DNA from 4 places in the Streptomyces sp. NPDC057743 genome. Region 1 is predicted to be linked to each of the others. Evidence: riboswitches for the same ligand, from Rfam matches in the RefSeq annotation. Region 1 holds a riboswitch; each other region holds the start of a gene.
What was found. A riboswitch is a leader RNA that binds a small molecule or an ion and turns the genes downstream of it on or off. The one in region 1 is predicted to bind cyclic di-AMP.
Positions count from the first base shown of each region.

Region 1 (3,898 bases):
CGACACCCTGGGCGCCTGGAAGGGTTCCCCCGCGCAGCCGTCGAAGCCCTCGCCGGTCGTCGCCGACGACACCGGTCGCGTGGTGATCGTCGACCGTCCCGGTGCCGTTCAGACCCAGCTGCTCATCGGACGGGTCGGCGCCGACCGGCACGACCAGGTGTGGCCCGCCCAGGTGCTCGGCACGTACTGCCTGGGTGGCACCCTCACGTCCCGTCTGGACCGGGTGCTGCGCGAGGAGAAGGGCTACACCTACGGGGTGCGCGCCTTCGGCCAGGTCCTGCGTTCCTCCGCCCCGTCGTCCCCGGAGGGCGCCACCGGCGCCGCCCTGCTCGCCATCAGCGGGTCGGTGGACACCGCCTCCACCGGGCCGGCCCTGAAGGACCTGTGGACGGTGCTGCGCACCCTCGCGGCCGAGGGGCTGACCGACGCCGAGCGCGACGTCGCCGTGCAGAACCTCGTCGGCGTGGCCCCGCTCAAGTACGAGACCGCCGCTGCGGTTGCGGGGACCCTGGCCGACCAGGTGGAGCAGCAGCTCCCGGACGACTACCAGGCGCAGTTGTACGTCCGGCTTGCGGAGACCGGCACGGTCGAGGCGACCGCGGCGGTCGTCAACGCCTTCCCCGCGGACCGGCTGGTGACGGTCCTGGTGGGCGACGCGGCGCAGATCGCCGAGCCCGTCAAGGCGTTGGGCATCGGCGAGGTGACGGTCGTCAGCGGCTGACCTCGGCTGCATGACGGCACGTCACCCGACGTCCCGTCACTTATCGACAAAGCGGCTCCCGTGGCAGTGACTTGCCACGGGAGCCGCTGCGTGTGCACGGCGTTTTCCGCCCGCCCAACTGGTGAGCGTTGCTCCGTCACCTCTACGGGGCCGCGCCCGCAACCGGGCGGTGCCGTCTGCCCGGTTGCGTCGGTTGCCCGATTCGAGTGTGGCGTGCCGCACAAAACTCCAGTTCTGTTTGCCGATTGAAAGTTGCCCCGTTTAGCGTCGGTCCGGCTGTTCGTCACAACTCCGCCACAACAGTGGCACCGAGCAGTCATCGCCGAGTCCCCGTACGGCGCGAGCCAGGGGAGCCGGGGACCCACATGTCCCTTGGGGTGAATCGGACTCCTCTCCGGAGGAGCCCGTAGGAGACCTTCCTGCTCCGAACCCGTCAGCTAACCCGGTAGGCGAGAGGGAAGGAAAGGACCAGCCCGTACATGGCGTTCACCCGTGCCACCGGGAAGCACCGCCGTGCGAGCCGCACCGCTCGCACGACCCGCAACCTCGCCGGCATAGCCACCCTCGCGGCCTCCGGAGTCGTCGCCTCCGTAGCGTCGCCCGCGCTGGCCGCCACGGGCGAGCCGACCCACGACACCGGCCTCCAGCACGCCGTCGAGCTCGGTGACGAACTCGCCGTCCGGATCGAGGCCCAGGCGGACACGCAGCAGGCGGCTGCCGAGGCCGCCGAGGCCAGGGCGAAGGCCGAGGTCGAGGCCAAGCGGCTGGCCGAGATGGCGAAGAAGAAGGCCGACGAGGAGCGCGCGGCTAAGGTACGCGCCGCCCGCGAGGCCGAGCGCAAGCGCCTCAACACCTTCGTTGCTCCGGTGGCCGATTCCTACGTCTCCACCGCGTACAAGGCGTCCAGCGGCCTGTGGTCCTCGGGCAGCCACACCGGCATCGACTTCCACGCCGCCTACGGGACGCAGGTCCACGCCGTGGGCGCCGGCACCGTCGTCGAGGCCGGCTGGGGCGGCGCGTACGGCAACAACATCGTGATCCGGATGAACGACGGTACGTACACCCAGTACGGCCACCTCTCGTCGATCGGGGTGAGCGTCGGGCAGTCCGTCACCCCGGGGCAGCAGATCGCCCTCTCCGGCAACACCGGCAACACCACCGGCCCGCACCTCCACTTCGAGGCCCGGACCGGCCCTAACTACGGCTCGGACATCGACCCGATCGCTTACCTGCGCGCGCACGGCGTCAGCGTCTGACCTTCCCCGACCTCTCCGCCGCAGCACCGTCCCCCTGGAGCCCCGGCCCGCCACCCTGGTGGGCCGGGGCTCCGTCGTTTCCGTAGGGCCACCGCCGGTCCGTCCGCCAGCTTCCCGGACCGCACCGTCCGAAAAGCGCCGTTGAATTCGCGACATTCCACGGGAGAATCCATCCGTGTCGAATAGAGTCGAGGAATGTCGCCGAGCGGTGACATCTTTCGGGGATTACGGCGGAGGCACGGACGATGCGAAGCCACATTTCCGCGCACGCGGTGTGCACGGCGATTCGGGACGATATCGTCTCCGGTCTGCTCGCGCCGGGGAGCCGGCTGATCGAGGACATTCTCGCCGCGCGGTACGGCGTCTCCCGGGTCCCGGTGAGGGAAGCGCTGCGCACCCTCCAGTCCGAAGGTTTCGTCACCTCCCGCCACCACGCGGGCGCCTGCGTCGCCGAGCTCACCGAGCAGGAGGCCGCCGACCTCCTCGACATGCGCGCCCTCATGGAGCCGCTGGGCGCAGCCCGCGCCGCCGCCCGCCGCACCACCGCTCACCTCAAGGTGCTGCGCGGCCTGGTGCGACTCGGTCGCGAACGGGCCCGCCACGGTCACCCCAACGACCTGCGCCAGCTGGACGGTTGGTTCCACGAGACGCTCGCCCAGGCGGCCGGCAGCCCCAGTCTCACGGCGCTCCTCACCCAGCTGCGACGCAAGATCGAGTGGACCTATGTCATCGAGCCGCCCACCCGCGTCACCGATGCGTGGGACGAACACGGCGCCGTACTTGACGCCGTCGCCCGTGGGGACGCGGAACGGGCGCGCACCCTCATGGCGGCGCACATCGAACGCTCGCTCCCGGTGTACCGACTGCGCCGCCACGCTTCCGATGTGAGCGAGGCGAAACGACCCGTCAACACGGCACGCGCCCGCGCTTAACAATCGCCCCGTATACAAAGGGGGGAGGCGTCGGGGAATGCGAGTGTTGGGGGAGAAGGCGGGGCGGGGGTGCTCGGCGTGCGTTTCTGATGCCGCTTGCCGAAATGCCCCCCTGTGAATGGGGAGAATGGGAATCTCGTATTAGGGGTGCCGGCCAGAGGTCGCGAATGAGGGTGGCGGCTGGTGGACCCTATCGCCGTCCGGAATCGCTCCCGGACGGCCATGCGAATTTCTGAGGCTTCCGATTGGCCGACGAAGAATCCGCAACGTGCCTTTGTCGCCCACGGTTCAACGCATTGCCCGACGCCCTCAAATCGCCCGACGCCCTCAAGTAATGGCGAGTGCTTGCCTCCACGCACACGCGAACGACCCCGCCGCGGCAGCCGGTTGTGTGTACCGGTTGCCACGGCGGGGCCGTGTCGACTGGCGTCCGAAGTCCTGGGCGGGGTGCGTGGCCCCCCGCTGGTACTCGGGGGCTCAGACGGTCTCGGGGAGCTCCTCAAGGCCCTCGGCGACCAGCTTCGCCAGGCGGTCGAGCGCGGCCTCGGCGCCCTCGGCCTCGGAAGCCAGCACGATCTCCTCGCCACCCTGGGCGCCCAGGCCCAGGACCGCCAGCATGGAGGCGGCGTTCACCGGGTTGCCGTCGGCCTTGGAGATCGTTATCGGGACACCGGAGGCGGTGGCCGCTCGGACGAAGATCGACGCGGGGCGGGCGTGCAGCCCCTCGGCCCAACCGACATTGACGCGGCGCTCAGCCATGGTGTTGCCCTTCAAAGTCGTGACTGTTGTCTAGACCATTCTCGCACGCTGCCGGGGGTGGTCCGGCAGCCTGTCGCCCCGGCTTCCCGTCGGGCTGCCGGCCCTTCTTTCAGGCCGTCGGGTCCGCGCGATGAGACCGGGAAGAACGAGAGTACGCATGCCGAGCCGGTTGTCAGTGGCCCGCCGTACGCTGTCCGCATGCAGACGCCGCCGGATCATGCCTACCCGAC
Region 1 is NZ_JBHVJX010000009.1:136,822-140,719, reverse strand. It holds gene ACFVFQ_RS12810 (M16 family metallopeptidase) at 1-721, shown strand, start outside; cyclic di-AMP (ydaO/yuaA leader) riboswitch at 1,032-1,188, shown strand; gene ACFVFQ_RS12805 (M23 family metallopeptidase) at 1,201-1,977, shown strand; gene ACFVFQ_RS12800 (GntR family transcriptional regulator) at 2,223-2,909, shown strand; gene ACFVFQ_RS12795 (HPr family phosphocarrier protein) at 3,387-3,668, opposite strand; gene ACFVFQ_RS12790 (GNAT family N-acetyltransferase) at 3,867-3,898, shown strand, end outside.

Region 2 (3,898 bases), on a different contig from region 1:
TCGTCGTCGAAGTGGGTGTAGTAGAGGTCGATGTGGTCCGTGCGCAGACGGGCCAGGGACTGGTCGACACCGGCCTTGATGGTGGCCGCGGACAGGCCCTTGTAGTCGGGGTGGGCGCCGACCTTGGTGGCGATCACGACCTGGTCGCGGTTGCCGCGGGCCGCGAGCCAGTTGCCGATGACGGTCTCGGACTCACCGCCCTTGTTGCCGGGCACCCAGGACGAGTACATGTCGGCGGTGTCGATGAAATTGCCACCGCCGGCAACGTAGGCGTCGAGTACGGCGAAGGACTCGGCCTCGTCGGCGGTCCAGCCGAAGACGTTGCCCCCGAGGCAGAGCCGGGAGACGGACAGCGAACCGAGCGGCTTGCGGTCGGGAACGGAGCTCTGGGCGTGTGTCGCGGTCATGCCCTGCTACAACGCAACAGCGCCTGGAATTGTTCCTCGCGCTGCGGGAGTTATTCCCCGGCCTAGGTGGGGAGTTGGTCCGCTCCCGTTGCCGGTCCAGAGAGGGTGCGCGGCTGGCCGCCCACGGGATGCGGGCGGCCGGCGCGGGCGTCAGACGGTGACCCCGCGGTCGCGCAGCCACGGCACCGGGTCGGTCGGGGCGCCGCCGTGCGGACGGACCTCCAGGTGGAGGTGCGGGGTGGTGGCGTTGCCGGTGGCGCCGACACGGCCGATCACCTCTCCCGTATGGACCCTGCCCGACGTCTTGACCATGGAGGACAGGTGGCAGAACCAGAGCTCCGTACCGTCGTCGAGCGTGACGACGATCCGGTAGCCGTACGCTCCGGCCCAGCCCGCCTGGGTGATGGTCCCGTCGTGAACCGCCTTGACCAGCGTGCCCGTTGGGGCCGCGAAGTCCTGGCCGGTGTGGTCCGCGGCCCAGCGGTCGCCGGCCTGCCCGAAGCCGGTGGCCAGGGTGTGCGAGGCAACCGGGGCGACGAAGTCCTGGGCGGCGCGGGCGGGTTGGTCGGCTTCCGGGGAGCCGGCGGAGGAGGGCTGTGCGGCCGGGGCCGCCGGGGTCGCCGGGGCCGCCGGTTCGTGGGTGGCCTGCGTTGCCTGGGAGGTCTGGGAAGTCTGGGGGACCTCCGTGGCCTGGGTGGCCTTCCCGTCCGGCTGCGGCGCCTGTGCGGCGGCCGGTGCCTCCTCCGTCTCCGCCCCCGACGCCCCCTCCGCCCTCGACGTCTCCTCCGTCCCGGACGCCTGCTCGACTCCGGACGTCTGCGGCATCTCTGACGCCTGCGGCGCGCTCTCCGCGGTCGCGGCCGTTCCCGTGGCCTCCGACCCCGTGGGGCCGCCCTGTTGGGCGTCGGCTTGAGTGTCGGTTTGGGCGTCGGTTTGGACGCCGGCCTGGGCATCGGCCGGGCGGGCACCGCCCTGCTGGAGGATGCGGTTGCGCAGCGCCTCGGCCGCGCCCGTGCCCTGCGCGGCTTCCGCGGGGGCGCCGCCGGCCCGCGTGCCATGGGCGGCGGGAGCGAAGGCGTCCGCGGTGGTGGTCGCGGCGGCGGCCACCGGGGCGTTCGGGGCATCCGCGGTGGCATCATCGGCCGTCCCACCGGGGTCGGGCATCGAGATCGGCACCGGCGGCCGGCCCTCGGCCGCGGCCACCCCGCTCGCGCCGACCGCCGCGATCACGCCGACGCCCAGGGCCGTGCCGCCGCGCGCCAGACCGACGCCGCGCTGCCTGGCCACCCGGTGCTTGCCGCGCAGCGAACGGAGGCCCTCTTCGTCGCCCCCGGCCTCGTAGAGCTCCGCCTCGCCGGCAGCCATCTCGTCACCCGTGACCCACGCGCCCTCGGCACCGCTCCCTTGGGGACCGTGCACCGGCTCACCACCGGGCAACCCGCCCTGGTCGACGCCCTCATGGGCCAGCCCTTCGGGGAGCAGCCCCTGGTGGGGCAACCCTTGCTGGGGCATCGCCTCGTAAGCGGAAGCGGCGGAAGAAGCCGAAGAAGCTGACGACGCTGACGAAGCAACGGAAGCAGCAGAAACGGGGGAAGCAGGGGAAGCGGGCGAAGCAGCGGCATCAACGACATCGCCACCCCCACCCGAAACATCCACACCAACACCACCGGAGGCAACGTGCCCGGCGGGGCCACCGAGGCCAAGGCCGAAGCCGATCGTGCCGCTGAAGTCGGCGGGGCCGCCTAGGCCATAGCCGGATGGAGCGTGGGGGGCGGGCCTGTTGGACGCCACGGGGGCGCTCTCCTTTCCTTCCTTCTCGCCTACCGGGTTAGCTGACGGGTTCGGAGCAGGAAGGTCTCCTACGAACGCCTCCTGGCGAGAAGCGCCCGATTCACCCCAAGAGGGTGGTTCCCCGGTTCCCCTCGCTCAATTCCCAGCAATTCCAGGCGGATCCGACAGGCATCCACCAAACCGGTCGATCCGGGCGGCGCGACGCGGGTCGGGGACCCGGTCGAGCAGGGCGGCGGCCGGCTCGTGCGGGACGGGTCGGGGTCGTTCTGGACGTGCGGGAAAAGCGCGTACGGGATTCGGCGTCGGCGCACGGTGCCGCCACTTGCGACGGCTGGGACGACCGCGCTCCGTTATCGGACAGTAATAGAGACGACGAGGGAAATCCAAGCGTTCCCACGAATCCACGGGGGTTCCACACGGCCCCCAAGAGGGCTCCGGCGGGAACGTTTCCCCTCAAGCCCTCCCCAATCAGGGCGAGTTGGCGCCGCCGCGTCAAACGATCTCGCGACGATTGTGCACCACTTGTTATGCAGAGGGATGCGTAACAATCACGGAGAGTGAGGGCGATAACGTCGCCCCATGGCCGTCAACGTTGCGAACACCGGAAACGTCGTCAACACCCCGCAGGAAGTGGCGGATCGGTACCGGGAGTTCTCCTGGCAACAGGCGCGCGGGCGGTCCGGGGCGCACGAGGAGTTGGCCGCCCGGATCGGCCAGGACGACGAGTTCTGCGAACTGCTCGCGGGGTCGCTGCCGGCCGGCAACAAGCAGCAGCCGAACCTGCTGCTCGCCGCGGTGCGCTATCTGGACGGCCCGCACGCGGAGTTGGGGCCGCGCGGCGCGGCGGCGTACGGGCGCTGGCGCGAGTGGACGATCCGGCACTGGGACGAGGTCCGCTCGGTGGTCCTGCAACGCGCCACCCAGGCCAACGAACCGGCCCGCTGCGCCGCACTGCTGCCGCTGCTGGCCCGTCTACCGCAGCCCCTGGCCCTCCTGGAGGTCGGAACGTCGGCCGGGCTGTGCCTGCACCCGGACCGGTACCGCTACCGCTACGTCCACGAGGGGCGCGACTCCTCGTGCGGCGCCCCGGATTCCCCGGTCACGTTCACCTGCCACACCAGCGGGCCAGCCCCCTTCGACGACGACAACGGCAACGACAACGCCCACGGCGACCCGGCGGCGTTGCCCGGCGGGCTCCTCCCCGACATCGTCTGGCGCGGCGGCATCGACCTGAACCCGCTGGACCCGGTCGGGGACGCGGACGACCTCCGCTGGCTGCGGGCCCTCGTCTGGCCCGGCGACGAGGCCCGCAGCGCGCGCCTCACGGCGGCCGTCGAGGCGGTGCGGCCCGCGCCACGCCCCGTGCTGGTCCGCGGCGACCTGGTCGACGAGCTGCCGGCGCTGGCCGCCCAGGCGCCGCCCGAGGCGACGCTGGTGGTCTTCCACAGCGCGGCGCTGAACTACCTTCCGCCCACCCGGCGCGAGGAGTTCGCGCACCGCGTGCGGACGCTGCTCGCCGAACGGGACGGCGGCGGGCACTGGATCTCCCAGGAGCACCACGGCGTGCTGCCGTGGATCACCGCGCCGGAACACCGCTCCCTGCGGCCCGAGGACGGCATGGTGCTGACCCTCGCGGTGGACGAGCGCCCGGTCGCGCTCACGGACCCGCACGGCCAGAGCGTGCACTGGCTCCGCTCCGC
Region 2 is NZ_JBHVJX010000026.1:84,837-88,734, reverse strand. It holds gene ACFVFQ_RS27145 (aldo/keto reductase) at 1-407, opposite strand, end outside; gene ACFVFQ_RS27140 (peptidoglycan DD-metalloendopeptidase family protein) at 558-1,919, opposite strand; cyclic di-AMP (ydaO/yuaA leader) riboswitch at 2,210-2,366, opposite strand; gene ACFVFQ_RS27135 (DUF2332 domain-containing protein) at 2,778-3,898, shown strand, end outside.
Region 2: another riboswitch for cyclic di-AMP. It lies ahead of ACFVFQ_RS27140 (peptidoglycan DD-metalloendopeptidase family protein); the one in region 1 lies ahead of ACFVFQ_RS12805 (M23 family metallopeptidase).

Region 3 (3,898 bases), on a different contig from region 1:
TAGAAGCGCACGCCGCCAACGACCTTGTAGGGCAGCCCGACCCGGATGAAGATCTCTTCGAAGACGCGGGACTGGGCGTTGGTGCGGTAGAAGATCGCCACGTCGCCGGCCTTGGCGTCGCCGGCGTCGGTGAGCCGGTCGATCTCGTCGGCGACGAACTGGGCCTCGTCGTGCTCGGTGTCGGCGACATAGCCGGTGATCTTGGGGCCGGCGCCGGCGTCCGTCCAGAGGTTCTTGGGGCGGCGGTTCTCGTTGCGCTCGATGACGGCGTTGGCGGCCGAGAGGATCGTCTGCGAGGAGCGGTAGTTCTGCTCCAGCAGGATCGTGGTGGCGTTCGGATAGTCCTCCTCGAACTGGAGGATGTTGCGGATCGTGGCGCCGCGGAAGGCGTAGATGGACTGGTCGGCGTCGCCGACCACGCACAGCTCGGCGGCGGGGATCTCGACCGTGCCCGGGCCCACCAGCTCGCGGACGAGGGTGTACTGGGCGTGGTTGGTGTCCTGGTACTCGTCGACGAGGACGTGGCGGAAGCGGCGGCGGTAGTGCTCGGCGACGTCGGGGAACGCCTGGAGCAGGTGGACCGTCGTCATGATGATGTCGTCGAAGTCCAGGGCGTTGGCCTCGCGCAGCCGCGCCTGGTACATCGCGTACGCCTCGGCGAGGGTCTTCTCGAACCCGTCGGCCGCCGTCCCGGCGAAGGTCTCCTCGTCGATGAGCTCGTTCTTGAGGTTGGAGATCTTCGCGCTGAAGGACTTGGGCGGGAAGCGCTTGGGGTCCAGATCCAGATCGCGGCAGACCAGGGCCATCAGGCGCTTGGAGTCGGCCGCGTCGTAGATCGAGAAGGACGAGGTGAAGCCGAGCCGCTTGGACTCCCGGCGCAGTATCCGCACGCAGGCGCTGTGGAAGGTGGAGACCCACATGGCGTTGGCCCGCGGGCCGACCAGGTCCTCGACGCGCTCCTTCATCTCGCCCGCGGCCTTGTTGGTGAAGGTGATCGCGAGGATCTGGCCGGGGTGGACGTGGCGCTCGGCGAGCAGGTGGGCGATGCGGTGGGTGAGCACCCGGGTCTTGCCGGAGCCGGCGCCGGCGACGATCAGCAGCGGGCTGCCGCTGTGCACCACGGCGGCCTTCTGCTGGTCGTTGAGGCCCTCCAGGAGCGCCGCCGGGTCGATGGCGGGGCGGGCGGCGCCGTCGCGGTAGTACGGCTCCCTGGGCGCGGGCGCGTCGAACTTCCCGCCGAAGAGGTCGGCGGGGATCTCCTCCGGGGCCGGGCCGTGCTCGTCCTCGGGCGGCGGCGGGGGCTCCTCGTCCGCGGGGCCGAGGTCCGCCAGGAAGCTGTCGTCAAAGAGGCTGCTCATCGCCCACCGAGTCTAGGCCGCCGCACTGACAACCGGTCCCGAAGTGACGGATTGCCCGGTACCGCCCCGGTCGGGGCGTCATCTGCGCGGCCGGGGACGCCTCGTGGGCCCTCCGCATTCAGGTCACGAAAAGGTTTCGGGCATATCGAACACCTGCCTTCACAGAAGCCACACGAGTTGGCTACGGTCTCGCTCAAGGCAGCCCGCCGTCCCCGCGGACGACAGCGTCCGCACGGGCCGCCTCCGCCGAGTCCGGCCTGCCGCGAGGCATCCGGAGCCGGGGACCCACAAGCACCACCGGGGTGAATCGACCGGGGCGACCGTTGCCAGGCGGACGCACCGGCCGTAGGGCAAGCCTTCCGTCAGCAGACCGCCCGAACCCGACAGCTAACCCGGTAGGCGGTCCACGGAAGGAGTCGCCGGCCTTGGCGTCCCATCGCAAGCCGCGCACCCCCATACTTGCCACGCCCGGCGGCCGTCGTACGGCCACCGGGCTGACCACGGCCGCACTGGCCTCGGTCACCCTGCTCTCGCAGACCGCGAACGCCGCCCCCAAGGCGCCCCAGCCGACCGTCGAAGAGGTCAAGCAGCAGGTCGACGACCTGTACCAGCAGGCCGAGGTCGCCACCCAGAAGTACAACGCCGCCAAGGAGAAGGCCGACGGCGAGCAGCGCACGGTGAACCGCCTGATCGACGAGGCGGCCCGGCGCGCGGAGAAGATGAACGAGTCCCGGCGGCGGCTGGGTTCGTTCGCCTCGGCGCAGTACCAGAGCGGCGGGATCAACCCGACCGCCCAACTGATGCTCGCCAAGGACCCGCAGCAGTTCGTCGACCGCAACCACCTGATGCAGCAGCTGACCGGTCGGCAGAAGCAGGTGGTCACCGACTATCAGGAGCAGGCCGCGGTGGCCGCCCGCCAACGGGCCGAGGCCACGCAGAGCCTTACCGACCTCCAGCACGCGCAGACGTCCCTGAAGGAGACCAAGCGCAACGTCCAGGCCAAGCTGGCCGAGGCGCGGCAGCTGCTCTCCCGGCTGACCGCGCAGGAGAAGGCGCGGCTGGCCGAACTGGAGCGTCAGAAGGAGGCCGCGGCCGAGCGCAAGGCCGAGGAGCAGGCCCGCAAGGAGGCCGAGAAGCGGCGGCAGCATCCCGGCGGTTCCGACCAGAACACCGGCGGCGGCAGCTCGTCCGGCGGCGGCTCCTCGGACAGCGGCTCGTACGGGACCAAGGCCCAGAAGGCGCTCGCCTTCGCCCGCTCCCAGATGGGCAAGCCCTACGTCTGGGGCGCCACCGGGCCCAACTCCTACGACTGCTCGGGCCTGACGCAGGCCGCGTGGAAGGCGGCCGGGGTCGATCTGCCGCGCACGACCTGGGACCAGGTCAAGACCGGCACCCGGATCTCCACCGAGAATCTCCAACCCGGTGACCTGGTGTTCTTCTACAACGACATCAGCCACGTCGGGATGTACATCGGCGGCGGCAAGATGATCCACGCCCCGCACCCGGGTGCCAACGTCCGGGTGGAGTCGATCTACTACATGCCGATCTACGGGAGCGTCCGGCCAGGCTAGCCGGCACACGGGCGCGCGCTCCGCGCCCCGCTGATCCACCCCCCACATGCCACCGCGCGGCCATCCGCCGGCTCCGGAGTACGGAGCGGGATGACCGCGCGGTGTGCCGTTTCGGCACGGCGGTGCGGCGCCGGGGCCGGGCCGCCGGCTCTCTGCCGGGCGGGCCGCCGGGGCGCCGGGCGGGCTCAGGTCCAGAGCACCGCGATGAAGATGTTGAGCATGGTGAGGCCGCCGACCGCGCCGAACACCGGCTTGGCGATCTTCTCCTCGTCCCGCTTGACGTAGACCAGCGCCAGGATCACCACCAGGACGGCCAACTTGATGCCGAACTTGATGTTGTTGAGCGAGGCGCCCTGCATCTGGTTCAGGCCGACCAGCACGATGCCGGTGACCAGCATCGTCAGCGCGCCGTGCAGCATGGCCGGCACGAAGCGGGCGGTGCCCGCGCTCATCGCCTTCATCTGGGTCAGGAACCCGCCGAGGAGGGAGGCGATGCCGATGATGTGCAGGGCGACGAAGACATTGATTACTACGTCCATAGTGCTGGATCGTATCCGCCCCATAGCACGTCCTTTCCGGCAGGGCGTCCGCGATGCCCGCTTCGGTCAGGGCCCGCCGGCCCCGGCTCGCCCCCGGCCGCCCGGGCGGTCATCCCCGCACCATGAGCGGTCGGATAACGGCAATGCCGGGCAAGGGGGTTCGCCGCCGTGACCCCGGGCCTAGCTTCCTCCTGCACGCGACCGGGCCCGCACTCTCCGGTCGCCCCGCCCCGCAGGGAAGGAAGTGACGGCCGCCATGGCCTCGCACCACACGACCGCCGAGCGACCGCAGCTCGCACCGCCGCCGGCCCGGGCCCGCGCCGCCCGTGCCGCCCACCCGGGGCTGCTGATCGCCGCGGACCCGCAGCGCTGCCTGGACGGCGCCACGGTGCTGGAGCGCACGGGTAGCCACCAGGCCACCGCGGTGGCC
Region 3 is NZ_JBHVJX010000034.1:41,089-44,986, reverse strand. It holds gene pcrA (DNA helicase PcrA) at 1-1,358, opposite strand, end outside; cyclic di-AMP (ydaO/yuaA leader) riboswitch at 1,593-1,776, shown strand; gene ACFVFQ_RS30440 (NlpC/P60 family protein) at 1,784-2,929, shown strand; gene ACFVFQ_RS30435 (hypothetical protein) at 3,115-3,468, opposite strand; gene ACFVFQ_RS30430 (C40 family peptidase) at 3,725-3,898, shown strand, end outside.
Region 3: another riboswitch for cyclic di-AMP. It lies ahead of ACFVFQ_RS30440 (NlpC/P60 family protein); the one in region 1 lies ahead of ACFVFQ_RS12805 (M23 family metallopeptidase).

Region 4 (3,898 bases), on a different contig from region 1:
TCATCTCAGCGGCCGAGCGCTCCTTGCCCTCGAACTGGTACTTGCCGTCCTTGTAGAACTCGGAGGCGGCGACGTCCAGGGCCAGCGCGATGTCCTGGCCGGGGGCGTAGCCGGCCTCCTTGATGGCCTCCAGGATGAGGTCCAGGGCCTCGCGGTTGGAGCCGAGGTTCGGGGCGAAGCCGCCCTCGTCGCCCAGACCGGTGGCCAGGCCCTTGCGCTTCAGGACCTTCTTGAGGGTGTGGTAGACCTCGGCGCCCCAACGCAGCGCCTCGGAGAAGGACTCCGCGCCGATCGGCGCGATCATGAACTCCTGGATGTCCACGTTGGAGTCGGCGTGCGAGCCACCGTTGAGGATGTTCATCATCGGCACCGGCAGGACGTGCGCGTTCGGGCCACCGAGGTAGCGGAACAGCGGCAGGTCGCTGGCCTCGGAGGCGGCGTGCGCGACGGCCAGGGAGACGCCGAGGATGGCGTTGGCGCCCAGCGAGCCCTTGTTGTCGGTGGCGTCCAGGTCGAACATCGCCTGGTCGATCAGCCGCTGCTCGGTCGCGTCGTAGCCGACGAGCTCCGGGCCGATCTGCTCGATGACCGCGAGGACGGCCTTCTCGACGCCCTTGCCGAGGTAGCGGTTGGGGTCACCGTCCCGCAGCTCGACGGCCTCGAAGGCGCCGGTCGAGGCGCCGGACGGGACGGCGGCACGGCCGGTGCTGCCGTCGTCGAGGCCGACCTCGACCTCGACCGTGGGATTACCTCGCGAGTCGAGAATTTCGCGGGCTACGACGACGTCGATGGACGGCACGTTGTCTCCTTCGGGGGTGTCTGGAGTTCTCGCCATGAGCCTAACGGCCCCGGACGTGTCCGCTTGCCCGTGGCCCGCTCCGTGGGACGAAAAAACCCAACAAGCAGGCCAAACTCCCAGTTCATGGGAGGTTTCCGGGCGTTGTTCGCTATGCGGGTAACGCCGCGCCGGGCCGTCTGATGGCCTCGGAAACGGTGCACGTCAGCGGGGGGGCTCGGGCGCGGTGCGGCACGGCGCAGGGGCGCTTGGACATAAGAAGCCCCGCCGCGGCGCGCTCGGGGGTACGCGCCGGGGCGGGGCAGCTTTCGCGGGCGGCTCAGATGCTGAGCTTCTGGCCCGGGAAGATCAGGTTGGGGTTGCCGCCGACGACGGACTTGTTGGCGGCGTAGAGCGCCTTCCAGTTGGTGCCGTGCGCCTTGGCGATCTTGGCGAGGGTGTCGCCCGACTTCACGGTGTAGGTGTCACCGGAGCGGTGCGACTGCTGCGGGGCCGGCTGGGCCTTCTCGACCTTCTCGCGGACCGGGGCGGACTTCTTCTTGGTGGTGCCCTCGGTCTGCTTGCGAGTCTCGGAGGTGCCCTGGCTCTTCTTGACCGTGGCGCCACCGGAGGTGTCGACGTTGGCGGCCGGGCCACCGGCGGTCAGGTTGCCGGCGCCGGCGCAGGACCAGGCACCCGGGCCCTGGATGGCGAGCAGCTTCTCGGCGGCGGCGATCTGCTGGGCCTTGGTGGCCAGGTCGGCGCGGGCCGCGTACTGGGTACCACCGGCGGCGGCCCAGCTGGAGTTGGAGAACTGCAGGCCACCGTAGTAGCCGTTACCGGTGTTGATCGACCAGTTGCCACCGGACTCGCACTGGGCGACCTTGTCCCAGGTGGCGACCGAGGCGGCGGAAGCGGAGGTGGCGCCCATCAGCGGGACGGCGACGGCGGCGCCGGCGACACCGGCCAGGGTGGCGACGCGGACGGCCTTGGAGCTGCGGCGGTGCTTGCCCTTGTTGATCAGCATCGTGCGTTCGTTTCCTCACCGACGCCTACGAGGTGAGCTGTCGGGTTCGGGCCGTGTGAGCTGCCCGGCCGCGTGTGCTGCACACGCGACTTCACCCCAAGCCGGTTGACCCGCTTTCACGGGTGGGGCCGGCACTTACCTTGGGTCCCCCGCTCCTGCCTTCGGCGCTTGCGCGTCGTCGTCCTCCGACCGCCGGCAGGATTCGGCGTGCGATCGAAGGGCCCGCTTTGGCGAGCGGTCCTGACCGTAAGCAAAACCCTGTTGGTGTTCAAACCCCATCTTCTGAACCAAGTTGACCGTTTTTGATCATCAGGGCGGACATTTCCGCAGGTGGACCCCGGTATCGAAACGGGGGGCGGGACCCGCCCCATCCCCCGCAACGAGAGCCATATCTCACTTTTACGAAACCGCCCCGAACCGGCGGTAACTACCCCTGCGCCCGCCCGAGATCGAGCAGTTGACCAGGAAGGATGAGGTCCGCATCGGAGCCGATGACGCCGCGGTTGCGGTCGTAGAGCGCGGGCCAGCCGCCCGGCAGGTCATGGCGCTCGGCGATGGCTGACAGGTTGTCACCCGGGCGTACGCGGTAGTCGTCGGCGCCCGCCGGGGGCGTGCGGTGCGCCGCCCCACCGCGCGAGGCGTGCCGGCCGCTGCCGCCGTCCCGCTCGTCTCCGGAGCCCGAGCCGTCGCCGGGCGCACCGCGGTGCTTGCCGGCGGCGGGGGGCGTACCGGGGTCGGACGGGGGCGAGGAGGGAGACGGGGTCGCGTCCGAGGGATCGGTGGAGGGGGTGCCGGACGGCGACGTGGCGGGCGGCCCGGACGGCGACCCCGACGGCTCCCCGGTCGGGCCCCCGGTCGGCTTCCCGGGCGACGAGGGGGACGGGGTGGCCGACGGGGAACCCGACGGCGATCCGGACGGCGACGCGGAGTCCGTCGGGCTTGTGGGGCCCGTGGTGCCCGTGGGGTCCGTCGGGTCCTGGCTCGCCGAAGGGGCGCCCGGGGTACCGGAGTCGGAGTCCGCCCCGGGGTCGGCGTCGCTGCCGGACGGGGCGGGCGTCGTGGCGCCCGGACCCGCGCGGTCCGCGTCGCCCGACGTGCCGGACGGGTCGCCGGTGGCCGGGTCGTCGGCCGAGGGGTCGTGCGTGGGGCGCGGGGTGGGGCGGCTGGTGCTGCCCGGGTCGACGCCCGGCTTGCGGCCGCCCTTCGTCAGCCCGGCGTCCACCGCGCAGCTCGGGAAGGCGTCCGGGCCGCGGTCGTCGAGGATCGCCTGGGCCACGGCTATCTGCTGGGCGCGGCTGGCGAGGTCGGGGCGGGAGGCGTAGGCGGAACCGCCGTAGTGGTCCCACATCTCCTGGGTGAGCTGGAGGCCGCCGTAGAAACCGTTGCCGGTGGCGGAGCTCCACATTCCGCCGCTCTCGCACTGCGCGACGCGGTCCCAGGTCGCCGCGTCGGCGGCCTGTGCGCCACCGGCGCTGAGCAGGGGCAGGGCCAGCCCCGCGCCGGTCACTCCTGCCGTGACAAAGATGGCCGGTGCTTGTCGGGGGCGACGATGCCGGCCGTTCCCGGAACGCATGCGGTTGCCTTTCGCGCGGCGGTTGAGTTGTCGGATCGCGGTCGGCGGGGGCGCCGTGGAGGGCGGCCCGCGATCGACCTCGATCGCCGGACGAAAGGTAGCCGGGGTTACGGGCAGTCACAAGCCGGTGTAGCGGAGATCACGCAATGGTCACATGCCTGACAGTTCGTCAACTATGCGGCCGTGCCTGGTGGGGACGGTTCCGGCGCTCCCTCCGGTGCGACCTCCGGCGTGAACTCCACCGGCAGGGTGCGCAGTCCGCGCATGATGAGCCCGCCGCGCCACCGCAAATCGTCCGGTTCCGCCGCAAGTCGGAGGTCCGGTAGGCGGGTCAGGAGGGTGGCGAGGGCGGTCTGCCCTTCGAGGCGGGCGAGCGGTGCGCCGAGGCAGTAGTGGATGCCGTGCCCGTAGCCGAGATGAGGATTGTCACGCCGCGTGAGGTCGAGCACGTCCGGCTCGTCGAAGCGGGCCGGGTCGCGGTCGGCGGCGGCCAGCACCACCAACACCGGGTCCCCCTCGGCGA
Region 4 is NZ_JBHVJX010000008.1:61,367-65,264, forward strand. It holds gene eno (phosphopyruvate hydratase) at 1-799, opposite strand, end outside; gene ACFVFQ_RS11335 (transglycosylase family protein) at 1,116-1,802, opposite strand; cyclic di-AMP (ydaO/yuaA leader) riboswitch at 1,810-1,979, opposite strand; gene ACFVFQ_RS11340 (transglycosylase family protein) at 2,230-3,309, opposite strand; gene ACFVFQ_RS11345 (cytochrome P450) at 3,549-3,898, opposite strand, start outside.
Region 4: another riboswitch for cyclic di-AMP. It lies ahead of ACFVFQ_RS11335 (transglycosylase family protein); the one in region 1 lies ahead of ACFVFQ_RS12805 (M23 family metallopeptidase).